DNA from 3 places in the Diaphorobacter sp. JS3051 genome. Region 3 is predicted to be linked to each of the others. Evidence: predicted binding sites of a transcription regulator. Region 3 holds the regulator's gene; each other region holds the start of a gene.
What was found. The regulator LexA, encoded in region 3, represses DNA repair genes until DNA is damaged. The targets are predictions, from matches to a motif close to ACTGTATNNNNATACAGT.
Positions count from the first base shown of each region.

Region 1: I3K84_RS17575 (DNA topoisomerase IV subunit B) is a predicted target of LexA. The motif match lies at 4,150-4,167, and genes of this name have one in related genera.
Region 2: recA (recombinase RecA) is a predicted target of LexA. The motif match lies at 4,857-4,874, and genes of this name have one in related genera.

Region 1 covers NZ_CP065406.1:3,675,697-3,683,556, forward strand. The annotation lists gene bamC (outer membrane protein assembly factor BamC) at 29-1,117, opposite strand; gene dapA (4-hydroxy-tetrahydrodipicolinate synthase) at 1,201-2,097, opposite strand; gene I3K84_RS17565 (bifunctional 2-polyprenyl-6-hydroxyphenol methylase/3-demethylubiquinol 3-O-methyltransferase UbiG) at 2,132-2,716, opposite strand; gene I3K84_RS22465 (hypothetical protein) at 2,719-2,847, opposite strand; gene I3K84_RS17570 (MFS transporter) at 2,850-4,067, opposite strand; gene I3K84_RS17575 (DNA topoisomerase IV subunit B) at 4,184-6,166, shown strand; gene I3K84_RS17580 (lytic transglycosylase domain-containing protein) at 6,207-7,085, shown strand; gene parC (DNA topoisomerase IV subunit A) at 7,082-7,860, shown strand, end outside.
Region 2 covers NZ_CP065406.1:2,958,569-2,966,428, forward strand. The annotation lists gene secF (protein translocase subunit SecF) at 1-459, shown strand, start outside; partial or broken gene I3K84_RS14110 (DUF1631 family protein) at 543-2,896, shown strand; gene recX (recombination regulator RecX) at 3,130-3,585, opposite strand; gene recA (recombinase RecA) at 3,667-4,788, opposite strand; gene I3K84_RS14125 (MarR family winged helix-turn-helix transcriptional regulator) at 4,938-5,432, shown strand; gene I3K84_RS14130 (response regulator transcription factor) at 5,482-6,156, shown strand; gene I3K84_RS14135 (sensor histidine kinase) at 6,236-7,681, shown strand; gene I3K84_RS14140 (LysR substrate-binding domain-containing protein) at 7,762-7,860, opposite strand, start outside.
Region 3 covers NZ_CP065406.1:1,074,409-1,082,268, reverse strand. The annotation lists gene hrpA (ATP-dependent RNA helicase HrpA) at 1-1,834, shown strand, start outside; gene I3K84_RS05120 (pyridoxamine 5'-phosphate oxidase family protein) at 2,066-2,566, opposite strand; gene I3K84_RS05115 (hypothetical protein) at 2,688-3,089, opposite strand; gene lexA (transcriptional repressor LexA) at 3,251-3,925, opposite strand; gene I3K84_RS05105 (asparaginase) at 4,008-4,979, shown strand; gene adk (adenylate kinase) at 5,067-5,723, opposite strand; gene kdsB (3-deoxy-manno-octulosonate cytidylyltransferase) at 5,845-6,633, opposite strand; gene I3K84_RS05090 (Trm112 family protein) at 6,630-6,812, opposite strand; gene lpxK (tetraacyldisaccharide 4'-kinase) at 6,821-7,837, opposite strand; gene I3K84_RS05080 (biopolymer transporter ExbD) at 7,848-7,860, opposite strand, start outside.

The DNA.
Region 1 (7,860 bases), 1.7 Mb from region 3:
AGGCGCAAGCGGCGCGGCGCCGCCCCTTTTACTTCAGATCATCCGCGAGCACGCGCACGATGCGCTGTGCATTGGCGGAGGTTTCGGGCGCGCCTGCGGCGTTGAGCACAGACACGGTGCTTCGGTTGCCCTCGCTGCGCACCACGATGCGGTACTTCAGCGGCGGCACCGCGTCGGGCGAGCGGCTGAACAGCTTGCTGAAGAAGCCTTGCTCCTTCTTCTCGGTCGGGGCGACGTAGCGTACGAAGTACACACCCTGGCTGCGGTCTCGGTCCTCCACGGTGAAGCCGGTGCGGTCCAGCGACACGCCCACGCGGCGCCACGCGCGGTCGAAGCCTTCATCAAGCTGCACCACCGGCACGTTGTCCACCGTGGCCATGCGCGCGGACGGGGCGGAGGGTACGGGCGCTGCGGCGGCGGCCTTGGATTGCTCCTCGCTCACGCCCAGCTTGACCATCAGCCGGCGCAGGAATTCGGTTTCCAGTTCCGGATCGGCCGGGCGGGGCTGCCAGACGGTGTTGTCCTTCTGGGTGTTGGTGTAGACCTCCACCATGCCGCGGTGGCTGATGTAGATCTCCGTGCCGCCGCTGGCGTTGCGCTCCAGGCGGGTCCGGAACTTGTCGCGTTCGCCCGTGGAATACAGCGAATCGAAGACCTTGCCGATCGTGGAGCGGATGATGTCCTGCGGCAGCTTGGCGCGGTTTTCGGCCCAGTCGGTCTCCAGCAGGCCGAGCTTGGGTTGTTCCAGCACGTACACGAAGCCGTTTTCGATCCAGAAGTCACGCACCGGGTCCCACAGTTGGTCGGCAGGGCGGTCCACCACCAGCCATCGTTGGTTGCCGTCGCGCTCGATGCGTACGTCTCCAATGGACTTCGGGGCTGCGCTCGCCGCGCCGCGGGGCTGTTGCGCCTGGCCGGCTTCGAAAGCGGCAGCAGACACGACCCCGCCAGGCACCGTGTAGCGTGTGTCGCGCGAGAGCTGCGTCAGGTCCGGAGGCACCTCCAGCGTTGCCCCCTTGGTGGCGCTTTTGTAATCGATCTTGTCGTTCTCCAGCACGGAGCAAGCAGACAGGGTCACGGCAAGGCCCAGCAGGCCCAAACGGGTGGTAGCGTTCACGCGAAAATCCTCATTGATCCAGATTCGGCCGGGAGCGTTCCAAATACGCTGCAAGCTGGCAACAGGCTGGGTGAAATTAGAGCTTAGAGCAGCCCCGCGGCGCGCAGGGCGGCCTCGACCACGGCTTCGTTGCCCTGGCTCAGGGGCGTCATGGGCAGGCGCAGAGCGCCGCCGCACAGGCCCATGCGCTGCACAGCCCACTTCACGGGGATGGGGTTGGCCTCTACGAACAGTTGCTTGTGCACGGGCATCAGGCGGAACTGGATCTCCATGGCGCGGCGGGTGTCACCGGCCAGCGCGGCCACGCACAGCTCGTGCATCAGGCGGGGCGCCACGTTGGCCGTCACGCTGATGTTGCCCTGGCCGCCGCACAGCATGAGCGCCACGGCCGTGGGGTCATCGCCGGAATACACGGCGAAGCCCTTGGGCACGTCGCGGATGAGCCATTGCGCGCGTTCGATGTTGCCTGTGGCTTCCTTGATGCCCACGATGCCGGGCACCTGCGTGAGGCGCAACACCGTTTCGTGCTGCATGTCCGCCACCGACCGGCCGGGCACGTTGTACAGCACCATCGGCAGGTCGCCCACGGCCTCGGCGATCGCCTTGAAGTGGCGGTACTGGCCTTCCTGCGTGGGCTTGTTGTAATAGGGCACGACCTGCAACTGGCTGTCGGCGCCGACCTTCTTGGCGAACCTGGCCAGCTCGATGGCCTCGGCCGTGGAATTGGCGCCGCAGCCCGCCATGATGGGCACGCGCTTGGCGGCCTGTTCCACGGACACGCGAATGATTTCGCAGTGCTCCTCCACGTTCACCGTGGGCGATTCGCCGGTCGTGCCCACCACGCCGATGCAGTCGGTGCCTTCTGCGATGTGCCAGTCGATGAGTTTGCGCAGCGCGGGGTAGTCCACACTGCCGTCGTCATGCATGGGCGTGACGAGGGCGACGATGCTGCCGGTCAGGGGGGCGCTGGGAGAAGTCATGTCCGCGTTCAAAAACGGTAAAAACACATTCTAACTAGACGGGGCCCTGCAGCGGCGTGCGCAGCGGCGCGCGCAGCGGCCCGTCCATGGACGGCGCAGGCCGCACGGCGGCGATGCGCTGCACGAAGCGCGCGGGCGCGTCGAGGAAGCCTTCCTCATAAGCCACGATGCGCAGGGCCCGGCAGGCCTGCAGCAGTTCGCCCGGCCTCAGCAGGAATTCGGCCCGCGCGGGCCGGCCGACAGTTTCGTTGCCCACGGCGAAGGTCTCATAGAGCAGCACGCCACCGGGCGCCACGCTGTCCACGATGGTGGGCAGCAAAGGACGCCACAGGTAATTGGTGACCACCACGCCGGCAAAGCGCTGCCCGGGCAGGGGCCAGGGGCCAGCCTCGATATCCGCAACGATCGTCGCGCCCCATGGTGCTATGCTTTCAATAGCTTCTGGCGCTTTATCTATGCCCGTTACCGGGTGTTTTCTTTCATAGAACCAGCGCATGTGACGGCCGTGACCGCAAGCCACGTCCAGCACACTGCCGCCCGCAGGCACCAGGTGGGACCAGCGCTGTATCCATTCCGAGGCCGCGGGCAGCGGCGCATGGGCGGTGCCGTGCGGGGCCATCGTCAGAAGCAGGCCCAGATCTGGTCCGCCAGCGTCAGCATGAAGTCGGGCTGCAGGTACAGCGCGAACACCCCCAGCAGCACCGCGAGCAGCGCAACTGCGACGATCGACCGCTTGTACAGGGTGCGCATGGTCAGGCCGCCTGAGGGGTGGCGCGCACGATGGCGCCCTCGCGTACGGGCAGGTTCACCAAGCCCGCGAGGATGCCCAACACAATCGCCAGGTACCACACGATGTCGTAGCTGCCCGTGCGGTCATACAGATAGCCGCCCAGCCACACGCCCAGGAAGCTGCCGATCTGGTGGCTGAAGAACACGAAGCCGCTGAGCATGGACAGGTGCTGCACCCCGAAGATCTGCGCAACGGTGGCATTGGTGGGGGGCACCGTGGACAGCCACAGTGCGCCGATCACGGCCGAGAACACGTAGACCGACAACGGCGACAGCGGCACCAGCAGGAAGATGGTGATGGCCACGGCGCGGGCGAAATAGATGAACGCCAGGATGTGGCGCTTCGGGATCCGTTGGCCCAGCGAGCCCGCGATATAGGTGCCGAACACGTTGAACAGCCCGATCAGCGCCAGCGCATAGCTGGCCACCTGGGGCGTGAGGCCCTGGTCGCGCAGATAGCTGGGCATGTGCACACCGATGAACACCACCTGGAAGCCGCACACGAAGTAGCCGGCGGTGAGCAGCAGGAAGCTGCGGTAGCGCAGCGCCTCGGCAAAGGCCTCGCCCACGGACTGGGTACGTTTGACGGGGGCGCTGCCATGAAAGCCCGGCTCGCGCAGGCCGAAGGCCAGCGGAACGATCAGGATCACCATGGCCGAGAGCACCAGCAGGGCCTCTTGCCAGCCCAGGCGCAGGATCAGTTGCCCCTCCAGCGGCACCATGAGGAACTGGCCGAACGAGCCCGCCGCAGCGGCCACGCCCATGGCCCAGGAGCGCTTGTCGGCCGGGATCTGCCGGCCCAGCACCCCGTAGATGATGGCGTAGGTGGTGCCCGCCTGTGCAGCGCCGATCAGCACGCCCGTGGTCAGCGAAAACAGCAGCGGCGTGGGAGACAGCGCCATGCCGGCCAGGCCCATGGCGTAGAGCGCTGCGCCGCCGATCAGCACGCGGAAGGCGCCCAGGCGGTCGGCCAGCATGCCGCCAAAGATGCCGAACAGACCCCAGGACAGGTTCTGAATGGCCATGGCCAGGGCAAAGGTCTGGCGTGTCCAGCCCATGTCCTGGGTGATGGGCTGCAGCCACAGGCCGAAGCCGTGCCGGATGCCCATGGACAGAGTGACGATGGCGGCGCCGCAGATCAGCACCTGGGCCATGGACAGTTTTCGGGTTGCGTCGTGCATCCGGCGAATGTAGCGAAAACCCGTGTCGCCTGCTTGGCGCCCCCCTGTGCAGCACGCTGGCGGGGCAAGAAAGCGTCACCATCCTGGTTTTATATCCAGCACTACAATCCGCCGCCATGGCAGTCAAACCCGCATCCACCTCCGCCAGCGACTACTCCGAAGGCTCGATCCGCGTCCTCAAGGGACTGGAGCCCGTCAAGCAGCGGCCGGGCATGTACACCCGCACCGACAACCCCCTGCACATCATCCAGGAGGTGCTGGACAACGCGGCCGACGAGGCACTGGCGGGCTTTGGCAAGAAGATCAAGGTGACCTTGCACACCGACGGCTCGGTGAGCGTGGAGGACGACGGCCGAGGCATTCCGTTCGGCCTGCATCCCGAGGAGAACGCACCGGTGGTGGAACTGGTGTTCACCCGCCTGCACGCGGGCGGCAAGTTCGACAAGGGCAAGGGCGGGGCCTACAGCTTCTCGGGCGGCCTGCATGGTGTGGGCGTAAGCGTCACCAACGCCCTGGCCACCCGGCTGGAGGTGGCCACCCACCGCGAGGGCCAGGTGGCGCGCCTGGTGTTTGCGGGCGGCGATGTGACCGAGCCGCTGGCGGCGCGCCCGCTGCAGGCGGGCGAGCGCAAGCAGGGCACCACCGTGCGCGTCTGGCCCGACGCCAAGTACTTTGAGTCCAGCAACCTTCCGATGGGCGAGCTGACGCACTTGCTGCGCAGCAAGGCGGTGCTCATGCCCGGCGTTACGGTGCAGCTGGTCAATGAAAAGACGCGCGACACCCAGACCTGGCAGTACAAGGGCGGCCTGCGCGACTACCTGGCGCAGACGCTGAGCGCTGACCCGGTGATCCCGCTGTTCGAGGGCGAGGGCTTCGCCGACCGCCACAACGAGAGCTTTGCCGAGGGCGAGGGCGCCGCATGGTGTGTGGCCTTCACCGAGGAAGGCCAGCCGGTGCGCGAGAGCTACGTGAACCTGATCCCCACCAGCGCCGGCGGCACCCATGAAAGCGGCCTGCGTGACGGCCTGTTCAACGCGGTCAAGAGCTTCATCGAGCTGCACTCGCTCCTGCCCAAGGGCGTGAAGCTACTGCCCGAGGACGTGTTTGCGCGCGCCAGCTATGTGCTGGCGGCCAAGGTGCTGGACCCGCAGTTCCAGGGGCAGATCAAGGAGCGGCTGAACTCGCGCGACGCCGTGCGGCTGGTGTCCAGCTTCGTGCGCCCGGCGCTGGAGCTGTGGCTGAACCAGCACGTGGAATACGGCAAGAAGCTGGCCGAACTGGCCATCAAGGCCGCGCAGACACGGCAAAAGGCCGGCCAGAAGGTCGAAAAGCGCAAGGGCTCGGGCGTGGCCGTGCTGCCCGGCAAGCTCACCGACTGCGAAAGCCGTGACCTGGCCTACAACGAGGTCTTCCTGGTCGAGGGCGACTCGGCCGGCGGCAGCGCCAAGATGGGCCGCGACAAGGAAAGCCAGGCCATCCTGCCGCTGCGCGGCAAGGTGCTCAACACCTGGGAGGTCGACCGCGACCGCCTGTTTGCCAACACCGAGGTGCATGACATCTCGGTAGCCATCGGCGTGGACCCGCACGGCCCGAGCGACACCCCCGACCTGTCCGGCCTGCGCTACGGCAAGATCTGCATCCTCTCCGACGCGGACGTGGACGGCTCGCACATCCAGGTGCTGCTGCTCACGCTGTTCTTCCGCCACTTCCCCAAGCTCATCGAGGCCGGCCATATCTTTGTCGCCCGGCCACCGCTGTTTCGCGTGGACGTGCCGGCGCGCGGCAAGAAGCCAGCGGCCAAGGTGTATGCGCTGGATGAATCCGAGCTGGAAAGCATCCTCGACAAGTGCGCCAAGGATGGCGTGCCGCGCGAGAAGTGCCAGATCAGCCGCTTCAAGGGCCTGGGCGAAATGAACGCCGAGCAGCTGTGGGAGACCACGCTCAACCCGGACACGCGTCGCCTGCTGCCGGTGCAGTTGGGCACATTCGACTTCTCCGCCACCGAGGGCCTGATCACCAAGCTCATGGGCAAGGGCGAGGCCGCCGCGCGCCGCGAGCTCATGGAGCTGCACGGCGACCTGGTGGATGTGGACATCTGACGAAGGCATCCTCGCCATGATTGCGCGCCTGGGATACCGTATGCGTAACAGCCTTTTGGGGCTTTTGCGCACGGCTGGCATGTGCTGCGCGCTCCTTTTTTTGCAGCAATCCGCGCATGCGGACCTGTGGGCCTTCGTGGACGAGCGCGGCGTGACGCACTTCGCCGCGCAGCAGCTGGACGAGCGTTACGCGCTGTTCTTTCGCGGCAACGACTTCGACTCCGAGCGCGACGGCTCCAACACCGGACGTCAGGGTGCGGCCGATGTCTCCACCGGGCCGGCCAGTCCCTCGGGGGCGCGGCTGCTGGCCTTCTTCGAGGTGTCGCACGACTACAAGCTCGTGCGCCAGCACCTGCGCTCGGCGTCGGCGCGCCATGGCGTGGACTACGCGCTGCTGCAGGCGGTGATCGCCACCGAGTCGGGTTTCAACACCCGTGCGGTCTCGCCGCGCGGCGCCGTGGGGCTGATGCAGCTCATGCCCGCCACCGCCAGCCGCTTCGGCGTGAGCGGCGACGCCAGGCGCTCGGTGGAGCAAAAGCTGGTGGACCCCGCCACCAACGTGGCCGCGGGCACGCGCTACCTGCGCTACCTCATGGATCTCTTCGAGGGCCGCCTGGACTTGGCGCTGGCAGCCTACAACGCGGGCGAGGGTGCCGTGCAGCGCGCCGGCAACCGCGTTCCCGCCTACCGCGAGACGCGCAACTACGTGCAGAGCGTGATGGGCCTGTATGCGCTGCTCAAGCCGCCGCTACCGACGCGCAATCAGCGCGCGAACCCGGGGCGCGTGCGCATGGAACTGCCCGCCACGCCCCATTCCCTATCCGATGCCGGTGAGCGCGGCGACACGCAGCGCATGTCCACGCCTGCGCCCACGCGCCTGGCCCGGCAGTCATCGACCGAGTCTGTCTTCACTGAATGAGCGACCAACCCACTCTCGACTTCTCCGCGCCCGCCGACCACGGCGACAGCCTGGAACTGGCCGGCTATGCCCAGCGCGCCTATCTGGAATACGCCCTCTCGGTCGTCAAGGGCCGCGCGCTGCCCGACGTGTGCGACGGCCTCAAGCCCGTGCAGCGGCGCATCCTCTACGCCATGGACCGCATGGGTCTGGGCTACAGCGGGCCAAACCGCAACGTGGCGGCCAAGCCTGTCAAAAGCGCCCGCGTGGTGGGCGACGTCCTGGGCCGCTTTCACCCGCACGGCGACCAGTCGGCCTACGACGCACTGGTGCGCCTGGCCCAGGACTTCAACCAGCGTTACCCGCTGATCGACGGCCAGGGCAACTTCGGCAGCCGCGATGGCGACGGCGCGGCGGCCATGCGCTACACCGAGGCGCGCCTGACCCGCATCGCCGGCCTGCTGCTGGACGAGATCGACATGGGCACGGTGGATTTCGTGCCCAACTACGACGGCAGCACGCAGGAGCCGCGCCAGCTGCCCGCGCGGTTGCCATTCGCGCTGCTCAACGGCGCCAGCGGCATCGCCGTGGGCCTGGCCACCGAGATCCCCAGCCACAACCTGCGCGAGGTGGCCGACGCCTGCGTGGCCCTGGTCAAGAAGCCGCAGTTGAGCGACGAGGAACTGTTCGCGCTGGTCCCCGGCCCTGACTACCCGGGCGGCGGCCAGATCATCAGCAGCGATGCGGACATCCAGGACGCCTACCGCACGGGCCGCGGCAGCCTCAAGGTGCGCGC
Region 2 (7,860 bases), 1.9 Mb from region 3:
ATCGCCAACCTGCACGACGTGGTCATCATTCTGGGCTTCTTTGCGTTCTTCCAATGGGAGTTCTCGCTGTCGGTGCTGGCCGGCGTGCTGGCCGTGCTGGGCTATTCGGTGAACGAGTCGGTGGTGATCTTCGACCGTATCCGCGAGGCCTTCCGCAAGTTCCGCAAGCTCAACACGCATGAGGTGATCGACCACGCCATCACCTCCACCATGAGCCGCACCATCATCACCCATGCCTCCACCGAGGCCATGGTGCTGTCCATGTTCTTCTTCGGGGGCCCCAGCCTGCACTACTTCGCACTGGCGCTGACCATCGGCATCCTGTTCGGCATCTACTCGTCGGTGTTCGTTGCCGCGGCCATCGCCATGTGGCTGGGCGTCAAGCGCGAAGACCTGGTCAAGGCGCCGACCCGCAAGGAAGGCGACCCGGCCGACCCGAACTCCGGCGCCGTGGTCTGACGATGCGCGTGCGCAGCCGCCTTGTCCGCGTGCCGATGCAAAGGCCGGGGCGCGACAGCGGCTGGGGCTAATATCGGAGCCCTATGGATTTTTCGCCCACTTCCACTGCCCACCGACGGCTGGCCCACCTGGCCCGCCAGCGTTTCGTGGAGGGGCTGTGCGCCGGCTTGCCGGCGCTGGACAAAACAGTCCATGATTTCCTGACCGAGTTGATGGGGCAGACCGCCACGCAGCGCGACATGCAGTTGCGGCGCGATGCCTGGATGGGCCATCAGGCCCACCGCAAGACCTGGGTGGAACATCTGGGCCGGGCTTGGCGGGAAAGCCTGGCGCCCCCGCCCGTCACGGGGCGCGGCACCCTCAACGCGTCCAAGGCGTTCGATGGGCTTGAACTGCTGGGCGACGACGTGCTGGAGAACAAGATCATCGCCTCGCGGATGGCGCTGACCCTCACCGAGCATGTGGCCGCTCCTTTCGATGCCGCGCGGCAGCGCACACAGCATCTGGAAGGCCGTGAGCTGGCCGGCACCGATATCCTGCGCCCCGAAACCCTGTGCCTGCATCTGGTCGAGCAGTGGTTGGAGGTGGGCCTGCAGCGCGACCATTTGCAGATGGTGATCGACCCGCTGCAGCGCGAACTGGCGGCGCTGGCGCTGGCGCAGTACCAGGCCCTTGTGAAGCTGTACGACGAACAGGGCGTCGTGGCGCAGGACGACCTGCGCGCCCGCGTGCGCCGCGCGGCCGCCGGCCCCAACACCGGCAGCCCCGCCGAGCCGCCGCCCGCGTCCGGTCCCGTGGGGCTGGCCTCGCAGGCATTGCAGCAGTCGCGCGCCGCGCTGGGGCGGCCCACGGAATTTGCCCCCACGCGCCAGGCGGCGTCGGCCTTCATGCCTCCGCCCCCCGGCATGCGCGGGCAGCCGGCGATGGCCGGCATGGGCAGCCCGCTGGTGCGCGCGCGCCAGCGCGCCCAGGGCGTGATGGTGCAGCTGCGGCGCTTGCTCACGCAGCCCACCACGGGCTACGACATGGTCAAGGCACCCCCCGCGTCCGCGGCGCTGGCCCATGCGCTGGCGGCGCACCGCGTCTCGGCCGACAGCTACTACAGCGACGTGGCCACGCTGGTTGAGGACTACAGCCCACAGGCCGTGGTCCGCGTGGCGAGCGCCGTGCGCGAGCGGTCCGTGGAGTTCAAGAAGAAGGCCAGTACCGCCAGCGAGAAGGCCATCATCGAGGTGGTGGCGCTGATGTTCCAGAGCATCCTGAGCGAAGACCGCATCCCGCCCTCGGTGCGCGTGTGGTTTGCACGCCTGCAGGTGCCGGTGCTGCGCGTGGCGCTGGCCGAGCCCGAGTTCTTCAGCAACCTCACGCACCCCGCGCGCCAGCTCATCGACCGCATGGGCGCCTGCGTGCTGGGCTTTGACGCCAGCTCCATCAACGGCAGCGCGCTGGAGGCCGAGATCCGCCGCATCGTGCAGGTGATCGAGCAGTACCCCGAGACCGGCCAGCGCGTGTTCCAGCTGGTGCATGACGAGTTCGAGAAATTCCTCGCCAAATTCCTCACCGAGAAGCAGGGTACCTCGCGTATCGTCAGCGTGGCCCAGCAGGTGGAGCAGCGCGAGACGCTGGCGATCCAGTACACCATCGAGCTGCGCGCGATGCTCAAGGACATGCCGGTGCGCGAGGAGATCCGCGAGTTCCTGTTCAAGACCTGGGCCGAGGTGCTGGCGATGTCGGCCGTGCGCGACGGGGCCCAGCATGCCAGTACCGCGGCCTTCAAGCGCGCCGCGGCCGACCTGGTGTGGGCGGCGGGCGCCAAGCCCAACCGCGCCGACCGTGCGCTGGTCATCCAGAACCTGCCGGCGCTGCTGCAGAGCCTGCGCCAGGGGCTGGCGCTGATCGGCGTGGCGGGGCCCGAGCAGGACGCACAGATCAAGGGAATCACCGACACGCTGGCCGACGCTTTCCTCTCCAAGACGGCCTCGATCCCGCAGGCGCACATCGATGCCATGGCCAAACGCCTGGCGAACCTGGAGGACTACATCGGCGAGAGGCGCTGGGCGACATGCCGCTGAGTGCGGACAACATCGAGATGCTGCTGGGCATCGACGCCTCGTCCATCCACGTCATCGCCGACAACGGTGCGCCTGTGCAGGACGACATGGTGGCCTGGGCGCAGCAGCTGCCGCTGGGCACCTGGTTCACGCTGGACCACAACGGCGCGTCCACCCAGGTGCAATACGCCTGGCACAGCCAGCGCAAGCAACTGCACCTGTTTGCCACGCGCGATGGCGGCAGCTACCTCATCCAGCTGCGCCGGCTGGGGGCTTACCTGCAGGCAGGTCTGCTGGTAGCGCAGGAGGAGGAGAGCCTCACGCTGCGCGCCACGCGCGATGCGCTCACCAAGCTGGACGCCAACCCGGAGCGCCTGCTGGGTTGAGCGGTCGCGCAGCGGCCCAACGCGCACAACGGGGGCCGGCTGCGCACAGCCGCGCCGCGGGCCTCAAGCCTCTGGCATGTCCGTGGCGGCGCTGAAGCCATCGCGCGTATTGCGCGGCCTGGCATTGCACGACGGCGCGGCGTTGCGGGGTGCGACCGGTGGCGGACTGCGCGTCGACAGCTGCTATGGATGAAATAGCTTTGACGCTGGACAGAAGCGCGCCAAGCCCCGTTCTATTCCCATTCATCACCACCCCGCACCACGCGGCGCACCACGTCGGCGGCGAAGCCACGCGTGGCCAGAAAGCGCATCTGGCGCGCACGCTCCTGCGGCGTGTCGGCGGGCTGGTCGCCAAAGCGCTGGCGCCACACGGCCCGGGCGCGCTGCAGTTCGGTGCCCGCCAGCTGGGCGGCGGTGCTGCGCACCAAATCCTCGTCCAGCCCCTTGCGCCGCAGCTCCTGCAGCACGCGCTGGGTGCCGAAGCGCTCCGCGCGGCGGTGCACCACGGACTCGGCCACGCGCTCTGCATTGATGAAGTCGCGCGCCTGCAGCTCGTCCAGCAGCGCCGGCAGATCGTCGCCCTCCTGCACGTGGCGCGCGAGCTTGGCCTGCAGTTCGCTGCGCGAATGCTCGCGCTGGGCAAGCAGGCGCAGCGCACGGCCCTTGAGGGAGAGGGCGGTGAATCCCATGAATGCTATTGAAAAAAGAGCTTCCAGCGCTTGATGGTCAAGCGCTGGAAGCAGATTTCGTTCAAAAACCCCGGTGCGCGGTTACGCTTCGATCTCGCCCGTCTTGTCGGCCTTCTTGCCGCGCGCAGGCTTGTCTTCGGGCAGGTCGGCCGCCGGGCTCGCGTGGCCCGTGGGCAGCAGTGCGATGCCCAGGCTTTCGCGCACCTTGTTCTCGATCTCCACGGCCAGGCCGGGGTTCTCGCGCAGGAACTCGCGGGCGTTGTCGCGGCCCTGGCCGATCTTTTCGCCGTTGTAGGCATACCAGGCGCCACTCTTTTCCAGGATGCGCGCGTTCACGCCCATGTCGATGATCTCGCCCTCGCGCGAGATGCCCTCGCCGAACAGGATGTCGAATTCGGCCGTCTTGAACGGGGGCGAGACCTTGTTCTTCACCACCTTCACCTTGGTCTCGTTGCCGATCGCCTCGTCGCCCTTCTTGATGGTGCCGGTACGGCGGATGTCCAGGCGCACCGAGGCGTAGAACTTCAGCGCGTTGCCGCCGGTGGTGGTCTCGGGGCTGCCGAACATCACGCCGATCTTCATGCGGATCTGGTTGATGAAGATGACCATGCAGTTGGTCTTCTTGATGGTGGCGGTGAGCTTGCGCAGCGCCTGGCTCATCAGGCGTGCCTGCAGGCCGGGCAGGGCGTCGCCCATCTCGCCCTCGATTTCGGCCTTGGGCGTGAGGGCGGCGACCGAGTCCACCACGATCAGGTCCACGGCACCCGAGCGCACCAGGCTGTCCACGATTTCCAGCGCCTGCTCGCCCGTGTCCGGCTGGCTGATGAGCAGGTCGGTGAGCTGAACGCCGAGCTTGCTGGCGTACTGCACATCCAGCGCATGCTCGGCATCCACGAAAGCGCACTGGCCGCCTTGCTTCTGCATCTCGGCGATGACCTGCAGCGTGAGCGTGGTCTTGCCCGAGCTTTCCGGCCCGTAGATCTCGATCACGCGGCCGCGCGGCAGGCCGCCCACGCCCAGGGCGATGTCCAGACCCAGCGAGCCGGTGGAGACCACCTGGATGTCCTCAATGGCCTCGCCCTCGCCCAGGCGCATGATGGTGCCCTTGCCGAACTGCTTTTCGATCTGCGCGAGGGCGGCTTGCAGGGCCTTGGCCTTTTCGCTGTTGACGGCGGTTGCGTTGCCTTTGACGGTGGCGTCCATGAAATGCTCCTTCGGGTCGGGGTCACGGTGAAATCGTGTGCCTGCCTGGAAACTGTTTCCAATGACAGGCTGGATGCTTGAACAGTAGTTTATGGGCGGTTGATGCGTTATCCAATCAATTTTTGGTCAGTTTGGCTGACAATGTGCGGATGACCGCTCCCCCCAGCCTCGACGACCGCTGGCGCCAGACCCACCTGGGCCGCCTGCTGGGCCATGCCATGCGGCGCTTCGATGCGCGCGTGCTGCAGCTCATGGCGCGCGACGTGCAGGTGCCGCTGGCGCTGTCCAACCTCGCGGCGCGCGACCAGGTGAGCGCCGCGCACATCCACATCACGCGGCATCTGTCGCTGCAGGGGGACCGCCTCACCGACCTGGCCGAGCGCGCGGGCATGGCCAAGCAGTCCATGGCCGCGCTGGTGGAGCAGTGCGCGGCCTGGGGTCTGGTCACGCGCGAGCCCGATCCGCGCGATGCGCGTGCGCGCCTGGTGCGTTTCACGCCCACGGGACTGGCGTGGCTGCAGGCGTTTCGCGCGGCGGTGGCGCAGGCCGAGGGCGAGTTCCGCGCCGAGGTGGGGCAGGACGTGGCCACGGTGGTTGCGCTGGGTCTGGAGGCCTATGCCGGCGGCGAGGGCACGGCGGCCTAAAATTCAGGCAGAGCGCAGGCCGGCGCACGACAACCAGGAGAGACACCCCATGCGCATCCTCATCGCCGAAGACGACCAGGTGCTTGCCGACGGGCTGCTGCGCACGCTGCGCGGCTCGGGCGCCGTGGTGGACCATGTGGCCAGCGGCACCGAGGTCGATACCGCGCTCCTGACCAACAACGAGTTCGACCTGCTGATCCTCGACTTGGGCCTGCCCAAGATGCACGGCCTGGAGGTGCTCAAGCGCCTGCGCGGGCGCGGCTCGGCGCTGCCGGTGCTGATCCTCACGGCGGCCGACAGCGTGGACGAGCGCGTGAAGGGCCTGGACCTGGGCGCCGACGACTACATGGCCAAGCCGTTCGCGCTGTCGGAGCTGGAGGCGCGCGTGCGTGCGCTCACGCGCCGCGGCATGGGCGGCACCAGCAGCGCCATCCGCCACGGGCCCCTGGTGTACGACCAGGCGGGCCGCGTGGCCACCATCGACGGCAAGATGGTGGAGCTGTCCGCGCGCGAGCTGGGCCTGCTGGAGGTGCTGCTGCAGCGCGCCGGCCGCCTGGTGAGCAAGGAGCAGCTGGTGGAGCGCCTGTGCGAGTGGGGCGAGGAGGTGAGCAACAACGCCATCGAGGTCTACATCCACCGCCTGCGCAAGAAGATCGAGCGCGGGCCGATCCGCATCGCCACCGTGCGCGGACTGGGCTACTGCCTGGAAAAGATCCCCGGCTGACAGCACCCGTGGATGCTCTGTTATTGATAGCTGCTTGCGCTTGATGCATAAGCGCTATCGGCCAAAAACGCCCACCACCTTGAAAATCTTCCAGCGCGAGCAGCGCTCCCTCTTCGGCGAAATCCTGGACTGGATGCTCACGCCGCTGCTGCTGCTGTGGCCGGTGAGCCTGGCGCTGACCTGGCTGGTGGCCCAGGGCCTGGCCAACAAGCCCTTCGACCGCGCGCTGGAGTACAACGCCCATGCGTTGGCGCAGCTCGTCACGGTGCACGACGGCAAGGTGCTGTTCAACCTGCCCCAGCCCGCCAGCGAGATCCTGCGTGCCGACGAGTCCGACATCGTCTATTACCAGGTGCTCTCGCCCACGGGCGACTACCTCTCGGGCGAGCGCGACCTGCCGCGCCCGCCGCCCGAGGAGCAGGCGTTCTCCGGCGAGGTGCGGCTGCGCGATGCCGAGCTGCGCGGCATCGACATCCGCGTGGCCTACATCTGGGTGCGCGTGCCGCTGCCCGATGCGCCCGCCGCGCTGGTGCAGGTGGCCGAGACACGCGCCAAGCGCAGCGTGCTGGCCACCGAGATCATCAAGGGCGTGATGCTGCCGCAGTTCGTCATCCTGCCGCTGGCGGTGCTGCTGGTCTGGCTGGCGCTGGCGCGCGGCATCAAGCCGCTGCACCAGCTGGAGGAGCGCATCCGCGCGCGCAAGCCCGACGACCTCTCGCCGCTGGACCACAAGGCCGTGCCGATGGAAGTGGCGCCGCTGGTGGATTCGGTGAACGACCTGCTGCGGCGCCTGTCGGAATCCATGGCCACGCAAAAGCGCTTCCTGGCCGACGCCGCGCACCAGCTCAAGACCCCCCTGGCCGGGCTGCGCATGCAGGCCGACCTGGCGCAGCGCGAGGGCACCAGCACCGAGGAGCTCAAGCAGTCGCTCAAGCAGATCGGGCGTTCGTCCATCCGCGCCACGCACACCGTCAACCAGTTGCTGGCGCTGGCGCGGGCCGAGGGCGGCAGCGCCGTGGTGCAGCGCCAGCCGCTGGACCTGGCGCGGCTGGTGATCGAGGTGGTGCGCGACAGCGTGCCGCGCGCCATGGACAAGCACATCGACCTGGGCTACGACGGCGTCGAGCCCGGCACCAATGGCGTGTGGATGGACGGCAACCCCACGCTGCTGAAGGAACTGGTGCGCAACCTGGTGGACAACGCCATCAACTACACCCCATCCAGCGCGCAGCAGCCCGGCGTGATCACCGCGCGCGTGCTGCCCGACCCGTTCAGCCATGTGCTGCTGCTTCAGGTGGAGGACTCGGGCCCCGGCGTGCCCGAGGCTGAGCGCGAACTGGTCTTCCAGCCCTTCTACCGCGCGCTGGGGACGGACGCCGACGGCTCCGGCCTGGGCCTGCCCATCGTGCGCGAGATCGCGCGCCAGCACGGCGCCGAGGTGGAGCTGGAGGACGTGCGCCCCGGCGCGGCCATGCCCGGCGCGCGCTTCAGCGTGCGTTTCGCGGCACGCGAATCGGGGCCATAGCGCTGCCGCTGTCCGATGCTATCGATCAAATAGCTGCTCGCGCTTGATGGGCAACCGCTGGAGGGCATTTTGAGGTGGATTCAAGCAGCCGGTGCGGCCGTGCCCGCCGCGGGGTCCGCCAGCGCCAGCAGCCAGTCGCGAAAGCGCACCAGCGTGGCCAGCTGCGCACGCGACTCGGG
Region 3 (7,860 bases):
GGTCTACAGCGGCCGCCGCGTGAGCTATGGCCGCGTGGATCCGTACGAGGCGCGCAACCTGTTCATTCGCCAGGCGCTGGTCGAGGGCGAGTGGGAGACGCATTGGCCGTTCCTGGGCGCCAACCTCAAGCTGGTGCGCAAGGTGCAGGAGCTGGAGCACAAGAGCCGCCGCCAGGACGTGCTGGTGGACGACGAGCTGATCTTCGCCTTCTACGACCAGCAGATTCCCAAAGACGTGTACAGCGGCGCCACGTTCGACAAGTGGTTCCGCAGTGCCGGCAAGGAGAACGCCGGCCTGCTGCTTCTCAAGCGCGACGAGCTGATGCGCCATGAGGCCGCGGGCATCACCACCGACAACTTTCCCAAGACGGTGAAGCTGGGCGGCGTGGACTGCACGGCCAGCTACCTGCACAGCCCCGGTGACGCGCGCGATGGGGTCACCGTCACGGTGCCGCTGTTCGTGCTGAACCAGGTGAGCGAGGAGCGTGCGGAATGGCTGGTGCCCGGCATGCTCAAGGACAAGATCCAGGCGCTGCTCAAGAGCCTGCCGCAGCGCCCGCGCAGCCGTTTCGTGCCGCTGCCGGAAAGTGCTGCGCGGCTGGCGTCGCTGTTCACCGAGGAAGAGCGTTGGGCCCAGGGCAGCTTGATCGACACGCTGCTCAAGCAAGTGCGCGATGAAACCTCGCTCGACGTGAAGCGCGCGGACTTCAAGCTGGACATGCTCAGCCCGCACCTGTTCATGAACTTTCGCGTGACGGATGAGCACGGCCGCCAGCTCGGCCAGGGACGCAACCTGGGCGCGCTCAAGGCGGAGTGGGGGAGCAAGGCTCGTGGGGCGTTCCAGGCGCTTGCTTCATTAAAGATAGCTGGTGGCGCTCACCAGAAGCCAGACTCCGGTGAAAAACCATCTGAAACCAAGGAAAAACGGGCGCCAGCAGCTATCAAAAAAGAACCACTCGTCGGCGCGCCCGCGGCCCGCAAGGCCGATGCCCGCTACGAGGATTGGAGCTTTGGCGAACTGCCCGAGCTGATGGAAATCGCCAAGGGTAGCCAGACGCTGATCGGTTTCCCCGCGCTCATCGACCACGGCGATGCGGTGGGCATCGAGGTGTTCGACGAACCCGAAGTCGCCGCCGCGCGCCACCGCGTGGGCCTGCGCCGGCTGTTTGCGCTTCAGATCAAGGACGCGCTCAAGTACCTGGAAAAGAACATCCCCGATCTGCAGAAGATGGCTGTGGCCTTCATGCCGCTGGGCACGCAGGAGGAGCTGCGCGCACAAATCATCGACGTGGCCATCGACCGCGCCTTCCTGCAAGAGCCGCTGCCCAGCAACGAGGCCCAGTTCAAGCAGCGCGTGCAGGACGGGCGCGGGCGCCTCACGCTGATCGCCAACGAGGTGGCGCGCATGGCGGCGGCCATCCTCATCGAATACGCCGCCACGCAGCGCAAGATCAAAGACACCAAGAACGCTCCCGAGGCCACGGCCGACGCGTCACAGCAGCTGCAGCGCCTGATGCCCAAGCAGTTCATCGCCGCCGCGCCCTGGGCGCAGCTGCAGCACTACGCGCGCTACCTCAAGGCCATCGCCACGCGCCTGGACAAGTACCGCGCCGACCCGGCACGCGATGCCGCCAAGCTCAAGGAACTGCAGCCGCTGGAGCAGCGCTATTGGCGCCTGGTGGCCGAGCGCAAGGGCCAGGTGGATGCCCGCATGCAGGAGTACCGCTGGATGCTGGAGGAACTGCGCGTGAGCTTCTTCGCGCAGGAGTTGCGCACGCCGTATCCGGTCAGCGGCAAGCGGCTGGACAAGGTCTGGTCGCAACTGGTGTCTTGAGGGGCTCTCGCGCGGGGACAGGCCGTCGGGGCAGATGTGCTGCCACCAGCCGCCGTGGGCGGGGCCGTTCATGCTTTGGCGCGCACGGCGAGCGTCCGCCAACCCGTCACCAAACCGGCCCTGGCAGCGACCCGTGTGGCCTTCCCAGGCACCGGGCTTGCGGCCGCCAGCGCTCGCCTGGGCGGAACGGCCCTTGCCATCCAACTGCTGACGGCGCCGATCGCCCCAGCGTCAAGACATGAGCAGCGCCTTTAGCTCCTCGGCAGATAAATCCCGCGCCGCGCCAAACCCTGCCACGTGGCGGCCCACCGAAGGGATGATCTGCACGAACTGGAAGTCGCCCAGCGCCGTCATGGGCGCTGCCTCAGGAAAGCGCCGCAGGTAGGCGGCGCGCGCGCTGGCGGCTGCCTCGGGCGCAAGCAGCACGGCTTGCCCTTGGATGGCAACGCGCTCCAGCGCATGCACGGGCTGGGCCGCGTCCTCGGGCGCCGTGATCAGGAGAGAAACCGCGGGCGATTGCCGCAGGTTGCGGGTATGGGCGGCGAGGGCGCTGACATGCAATACCAGCACCTGGGCCGTGGAGTCGATGGCATACGGAACGAACGACACCGCCGGCGTTGTGAATGGAACCGTTTCCGCGCCGGGCAGGGTTTGCAGCGTTGCCAGCGCGGCCGTGCGCCGGCCCCACAGCAGTTGCCGCAGCAAGCGGTCCAGGCGGGACTCGTGGGTCATGGCGTGCTTGGGGGCGGGCAGTTGCAAGTGCCGTGCATTGTAGAAACGGGCCTGCGATGAACGCGCTGCGGCCGCGACGCCTTCGAAAAGTGTCAGAAGCGGTCGCAGCAGTGCCCCGCGGTCAGCGCAGGGCCAGGCGCTCCAGTTCCGCGCACACATCGGCCATGCGGCCGGAAATCACGAGCTTGCAGGCGTCGTCGGTGTCATGGCGCAGGATCACGCGCAGGGGGAGCGAACGGGTGGAGATCGCAGGCCGCAGACCTGTGTGCTGCGTGGCCGCATCCGCGGCAGGCATGGCAAAGGCGCGGTGGCGGGCCGGATTTTCTTGCGCCATGCCCGCCACGGCGGGGCTATCGGGAGGGCCGGCGTTGGGCGTCGCTCCCTGGAGTGCATCGGCGCGTCTGTGCGTGGTGCAGGCAGAGGGTGCCGCGCCGCGCGACATATGGCGTGCGGCCAGTCCCCATCGGCGCAGGCGGCGCAAGGGGCGGGAAAGGGAGGCAAAGGCAAAGAGGGCAAATCCCATGTGAAGACTCCGGCATGCCAGGGCATGAAGGTGGAACACAGGCAGGATTGCCAAGGACGTCAAGCGCGCATCCGCAGGGTTGGCATGCCGCAGCCACGGGGCATGCCCGGGCTACCGCCTGCCAGACGCCCGCCACCTGCGGCGGCGCTGCATTCAACGGACTACATGAGCATGGTGTTGCGTATCAGGCCCACGGCCAGCCCTTCGATCTCGAAAGGTTCGCCCGGCTCGACGCGGATCACCGGGTAGTCGGGGTTCTCGGGCAGCAGTTCGATGGCGCTGCCTGTGCGGCGCAGGCGCTTGACCGTGACGTCATCGCCCAGGCGCGCCACGATGATTTGCCCGTTGCGCGCCTCGCGCGTTGCCTGTACGGCGAGCAGGTCGCCGTCCATGATGCCCGCGTCGCGCATGGACATGCCGCGCACCTTGAGCAGGTAGTCGGGCTTGTGCGCAAACAGGCTGCCTTCCACCGTATAGGTCTGGTCCACATGCTCCTGGGCGAGAATGGGCGAGCCGGCCGCCACGCGGCCCACCAGCGGCAGCGTGAGCTGCGACAGGCCGGGTATCGGCAGGTTGAACTGGGCGCCGCGCGCCGCATTGATGTTGCGCACGGTTTCGCCGCGCAGGCGGATGCCGCGCGAGGTGCCGCTGACCAGTTCGATCACGCCCTTGCGGGCCAGCGCCTGCAGGTGCTCCTCGGCCGCGTTGGCGGACTTGAAACCCAGCTCTGCCGCGATCTCGGCGCGGGTGGGCGGGGCGCCGGTGCGCGCGATGGCGGTCTGGATCAGGTCCAGGATCTGCTGCTGGCGGGCGGTGAGCTTGGGACTGTCGAGCATGGTGCGATCCAATGCGGTCGGTGGTTGAGTGGGTTACTGTTTTTTAATCCAGTATCTGTATTTTTGAACAGTTTTTGGAGGGATGCAAGTGGCAGCTGCAAGAAAAATCGTCGTTATGGGCACCGGCGGCACGATTGCGGGCTCTTCCGCGGTGCAAGGTGCGAACGTGGGCTACACGGCCGGGCAGATCGGCGTGGAGCAATTGCTGGCCGCGGTGCCCGGGCTGGTGCAGGCCGCGGGCGGCGCGCTGGTGGCCGAACAGGTGGTGCAACTGGACAGCAAGGACATGGGCTTTGACGTGTGGGCGCGCCTGGCCGGTCGTTGCGCCGCACACCTGGCCGACCCGGCCGTGGCCGGCGTCGTCATCACCCACGGCACGGATACGCTGGAGGAAACCGCCTGGCTGCTGCACAACCTGCTCGATACCACCGCCAAGCCGGTGGTACTGACCTGTGCCATGCGTCCGGCCACGGCGCTCGCGCCGGACGGGCCGCAGAACCTGCTGGATGCCGTCACGCTGGCGGCCGATCCCTCAGCGCGGGGGGTTCTGATGGCGGCCGCTGGCGTGGTGCACGGGGCACGCGAGGTGAGCAAGGTGCACCCGCTGCGGCTGGACGCGTTCGACTCCGGCGATGCTGGGCCTCTGGGCTGGATGGAAGCGGGGCGCGTGCGCTGGGCCCGCGGCCTTGCGCCGCAGGTGGAACAGCCCGCGCATGGCGCGCTGGTGCCGATCCTGCCAGATGCCGCCTGGCCACGCGTGGAAATCGTCCTCAGCCACGCCGGCGCGGATGGCGCGTTGGTGGACTGGCTGGTGGAGAAGGGCGTGCGCGGCATCGTGGTGGCCGCCACCGGCAATGGCACGCTGCACCATGCGCTGGAGGCCGCGCTCGCGCGTGCCGTGGCGGCCGGGGTGCAGGTGCGCGTGGCTTCGCGCTGCCCGCAGGGGCGGATGATGGACCTGACGGGCACGCCTTGGCGCGATGCGGATGGGCTGAGCCCTGTGAAGGCACGCGTGAGCTTGCTGCTGGAACTGATGCAGTCCGCTAATTCATAAGCACCGTCATGGGCCGAGGCGTTTGCCTGGGCACACAGCACAACGCCCCGCGTTGCGAGGCGTTGGCGGGCGCCGGCGGCGGGTTCGTCAGCTTGACAGTGCCGTCAGGGCGCGCTGGGTGATTTCCTCCACGCTGCCGGTGCCTTGAATGGCACGGTACTTGGGCGCGTTGGCGGGATCGGTCTTGGCCCAGCTGGAGTAATAGTCCACCAGCGGGCGGGTCTGGTCGCTGTAGACCTGCAGGCGCTTCTTGACGGTTTCTTCCTTGTCGTCCTCGCGCTGCACCAGGGGCTCGCCCGTCACGTCGTCCTTGCCTTCGACCTTGGGCGGGTTGAACTTCACGTGGTAGGTGCGGCCCGAAGCGGGGTGGGAGCGGCGGCCGCTCATGCGTTCGATGATGGCCTCGAACGGCACGTCGATCTCCAGCACATAGTCGAGCTTCACGCCCGCGGCCTTCATGGCGTCTGCCTGGGGGATGGTGCGTGGGAAGCCGTCGAACAGGAAACCCTGGGCGCAGTCGGGCTCGGCGATGCGCTCCTTCACCAGGTTGATGATCAGGTCGTCGCTGACGAGCTGGCCCGCATCCATGACGGCCTTGGCTTGCAGGCCCAGGGGCGTGCCGGCCTTGACGGCGGCGCGCAGCATGTCGCCGGTGGAGATCTGGGGGATGCCGAATTTCTGGCAGATGAACGCGGCCTGCGTACCCTTTCCGGCGCCGGGAGCGCCGAGCAGAATCAGTCTCATGGATGTCCTCTAGTGTTTTGAAATCAGCGGGCACGCTTGCCGTCGGCGCGCCAGCGCGGGACAGGTGCTCTTGTTGCGAACAAGGATAGCACGCGGGCCATGCGCCAAGCTGACGGCCGCGCTAGCCGCCCAGGAGGGTGCGCACGCGCTCCAGGTCGGCTGGCGTGTCCACGCCCGCACCGGGTGCGCTGCCGGTCACGTGCACGGCGATGCGGTGGCCGTGCCAGAGGGCGCGCAGCTGCTCCAGCGCTTCCAGTTGCTCGGTCGGCGCCGCTGGCAGCTGTGGAAACCGGCGCAGAAAGCCTGCCCGGTAGCTGTAGATGCCGATGTGCCGCAGCGGTGCGAAACCCACGGGCACCCCCGGTTGGCCCGGCTGCCACCAGAGGCTGCCCGGCCCGTGGTCGCGTGCGTGGGGGATGGGGGCGCGGCTGAAGTAGTGCGCGAGGCCCTGCGCGTCCAGCACCACCTTCACCACGTTGGGGTTCGCAAAGTCCTCCGCGCTGTCGATGGCGTGCGCGGCGGTGCCCATGCTGGCATCGCCGCGCGCATGCAGCAGTGCGGCCACGGCGTCGATCAGCCGTGGGTCGATGAGGGGCTCATCACCCTGTACGTTCACCACAATGTCTTCGCCCGCCAGGCCCAGCAGCTCGCAGGCCTCGGCCAGGCGATCGCTGCCGCTGGCGTGGTCGGCGCGCGTCAGCAGAGCCTGCACCCCGTGCGCCTGGCAGGCCTGGACGATGCGCGCGTCGTCCGCCGCGACCACGCAGCGCTGGGCGCCGCTCTGGCTGGCGCGGCGGGCCACATGCACCACCATGGGCAGCCCGGCGATATCGGCCAGGGGCTTGTTGGGCAGGCGGGTGGAGGCCAGGCGCGCCGGTATCAGCACCGTGAACGGTGCGGCGCGTCTCACTGTTCCAGCTCCTCGTCGCTCAAGGGGCGGGCCTCGTTTTCCAGCAGCACGGGAATGCCGTCGCGCACGGGATAGGCCAGCCGCGCGCTGCGCGAGATGAGTTCCTGGCGTTCGCGGTCGTAGGTCAGCGGGCCCTTGGTGACGGGGCAGACCAGCAGTTCAAGCAGTTTGGGATCCATGGTGTTCCTCAATGGCCGGACGATGATAGCGACGCCAGGCGGGCGTCGAGCGCGTCGAAGAAGGCCGGCGGGATCCGCAGGGCCAGCGGCACGGCCAGCGCGTCCGGGTGCGCGGGCCAGAGCTTGACGGCGTCTTTTTCGGTACAAATCAGCCGTAAGCGCTTATCCGGCGGGCGCTTCCAGCTAGAAAAATCATAGTGATCGGGCAGTGCTTCCTCGCTCTCGGGCTGAATGCCCCTGGCGTGCAGCATCGCAAAAAAGTCGTGCGGCCGCGCGATCGCCGCGAGTGCGTGCGAGGGTTCGCCCTGCAATTGCTCCAGCGGCAGGTGCTGCCCGCTGGCATTCACGGCATGGGCGGCGAGTTCACGTGACAGCGCGAATTGCGGCGCGCCCCCACCGGGCGGGGAGCCGGCGTGGAGCACCAGGTCCACCGCGCGCGGCCAGGGCTCGCGCAGCGGGCCGGCGGGCAGCAGCCAGCCGTTGCCGGCGCCTTCGTCGTTGAAGACGCAGACTTCCAGGTCGCGCGCCAGGGCCAGGTGCTGCAGGCCGTCGTCGCAAATCAGGATGTTGGTGGCGGGGTGGGCGGCCAGCAGCGCGCGCCCGGCCTGGGCACGCCTGCGCGCCACGAAGACCGGGGCGCCGCTGGCGCGGGCGATGAGCAGCGGCTCGTCGCCCACCTCGGCCGCGCTGCTGGCGGGCAGCACTTCGTGGCAGTCTGCGGTGGCGCGGCCGTATCCCCGCGAGATGACGCCCGGCCGCCAGCCGCGGGCCTGCAGGTGGCGCACCACGGCCAGGGTCACGGGCGTTTTGCCGGCGCCGCCGGCGATCACGTTGCCGACCACGATGACGGGCACGGGCAGTCGCTCGCTGCGCAGCAGACCCGTGCGATAGAGCGCGCGGCGCAGCGCCGTGAGCACGCCGTACAGCAGCGACAGCGGCCACAGCGCCAGGGCCAGCGCGCCACGGTGCTGCCAGGCGCCGCGCAGCCGCTCGACCAGGGGGGACGGGCGGCCGGGCGCGGCCATCGGCGCAGGCTTACTTGCCGGCC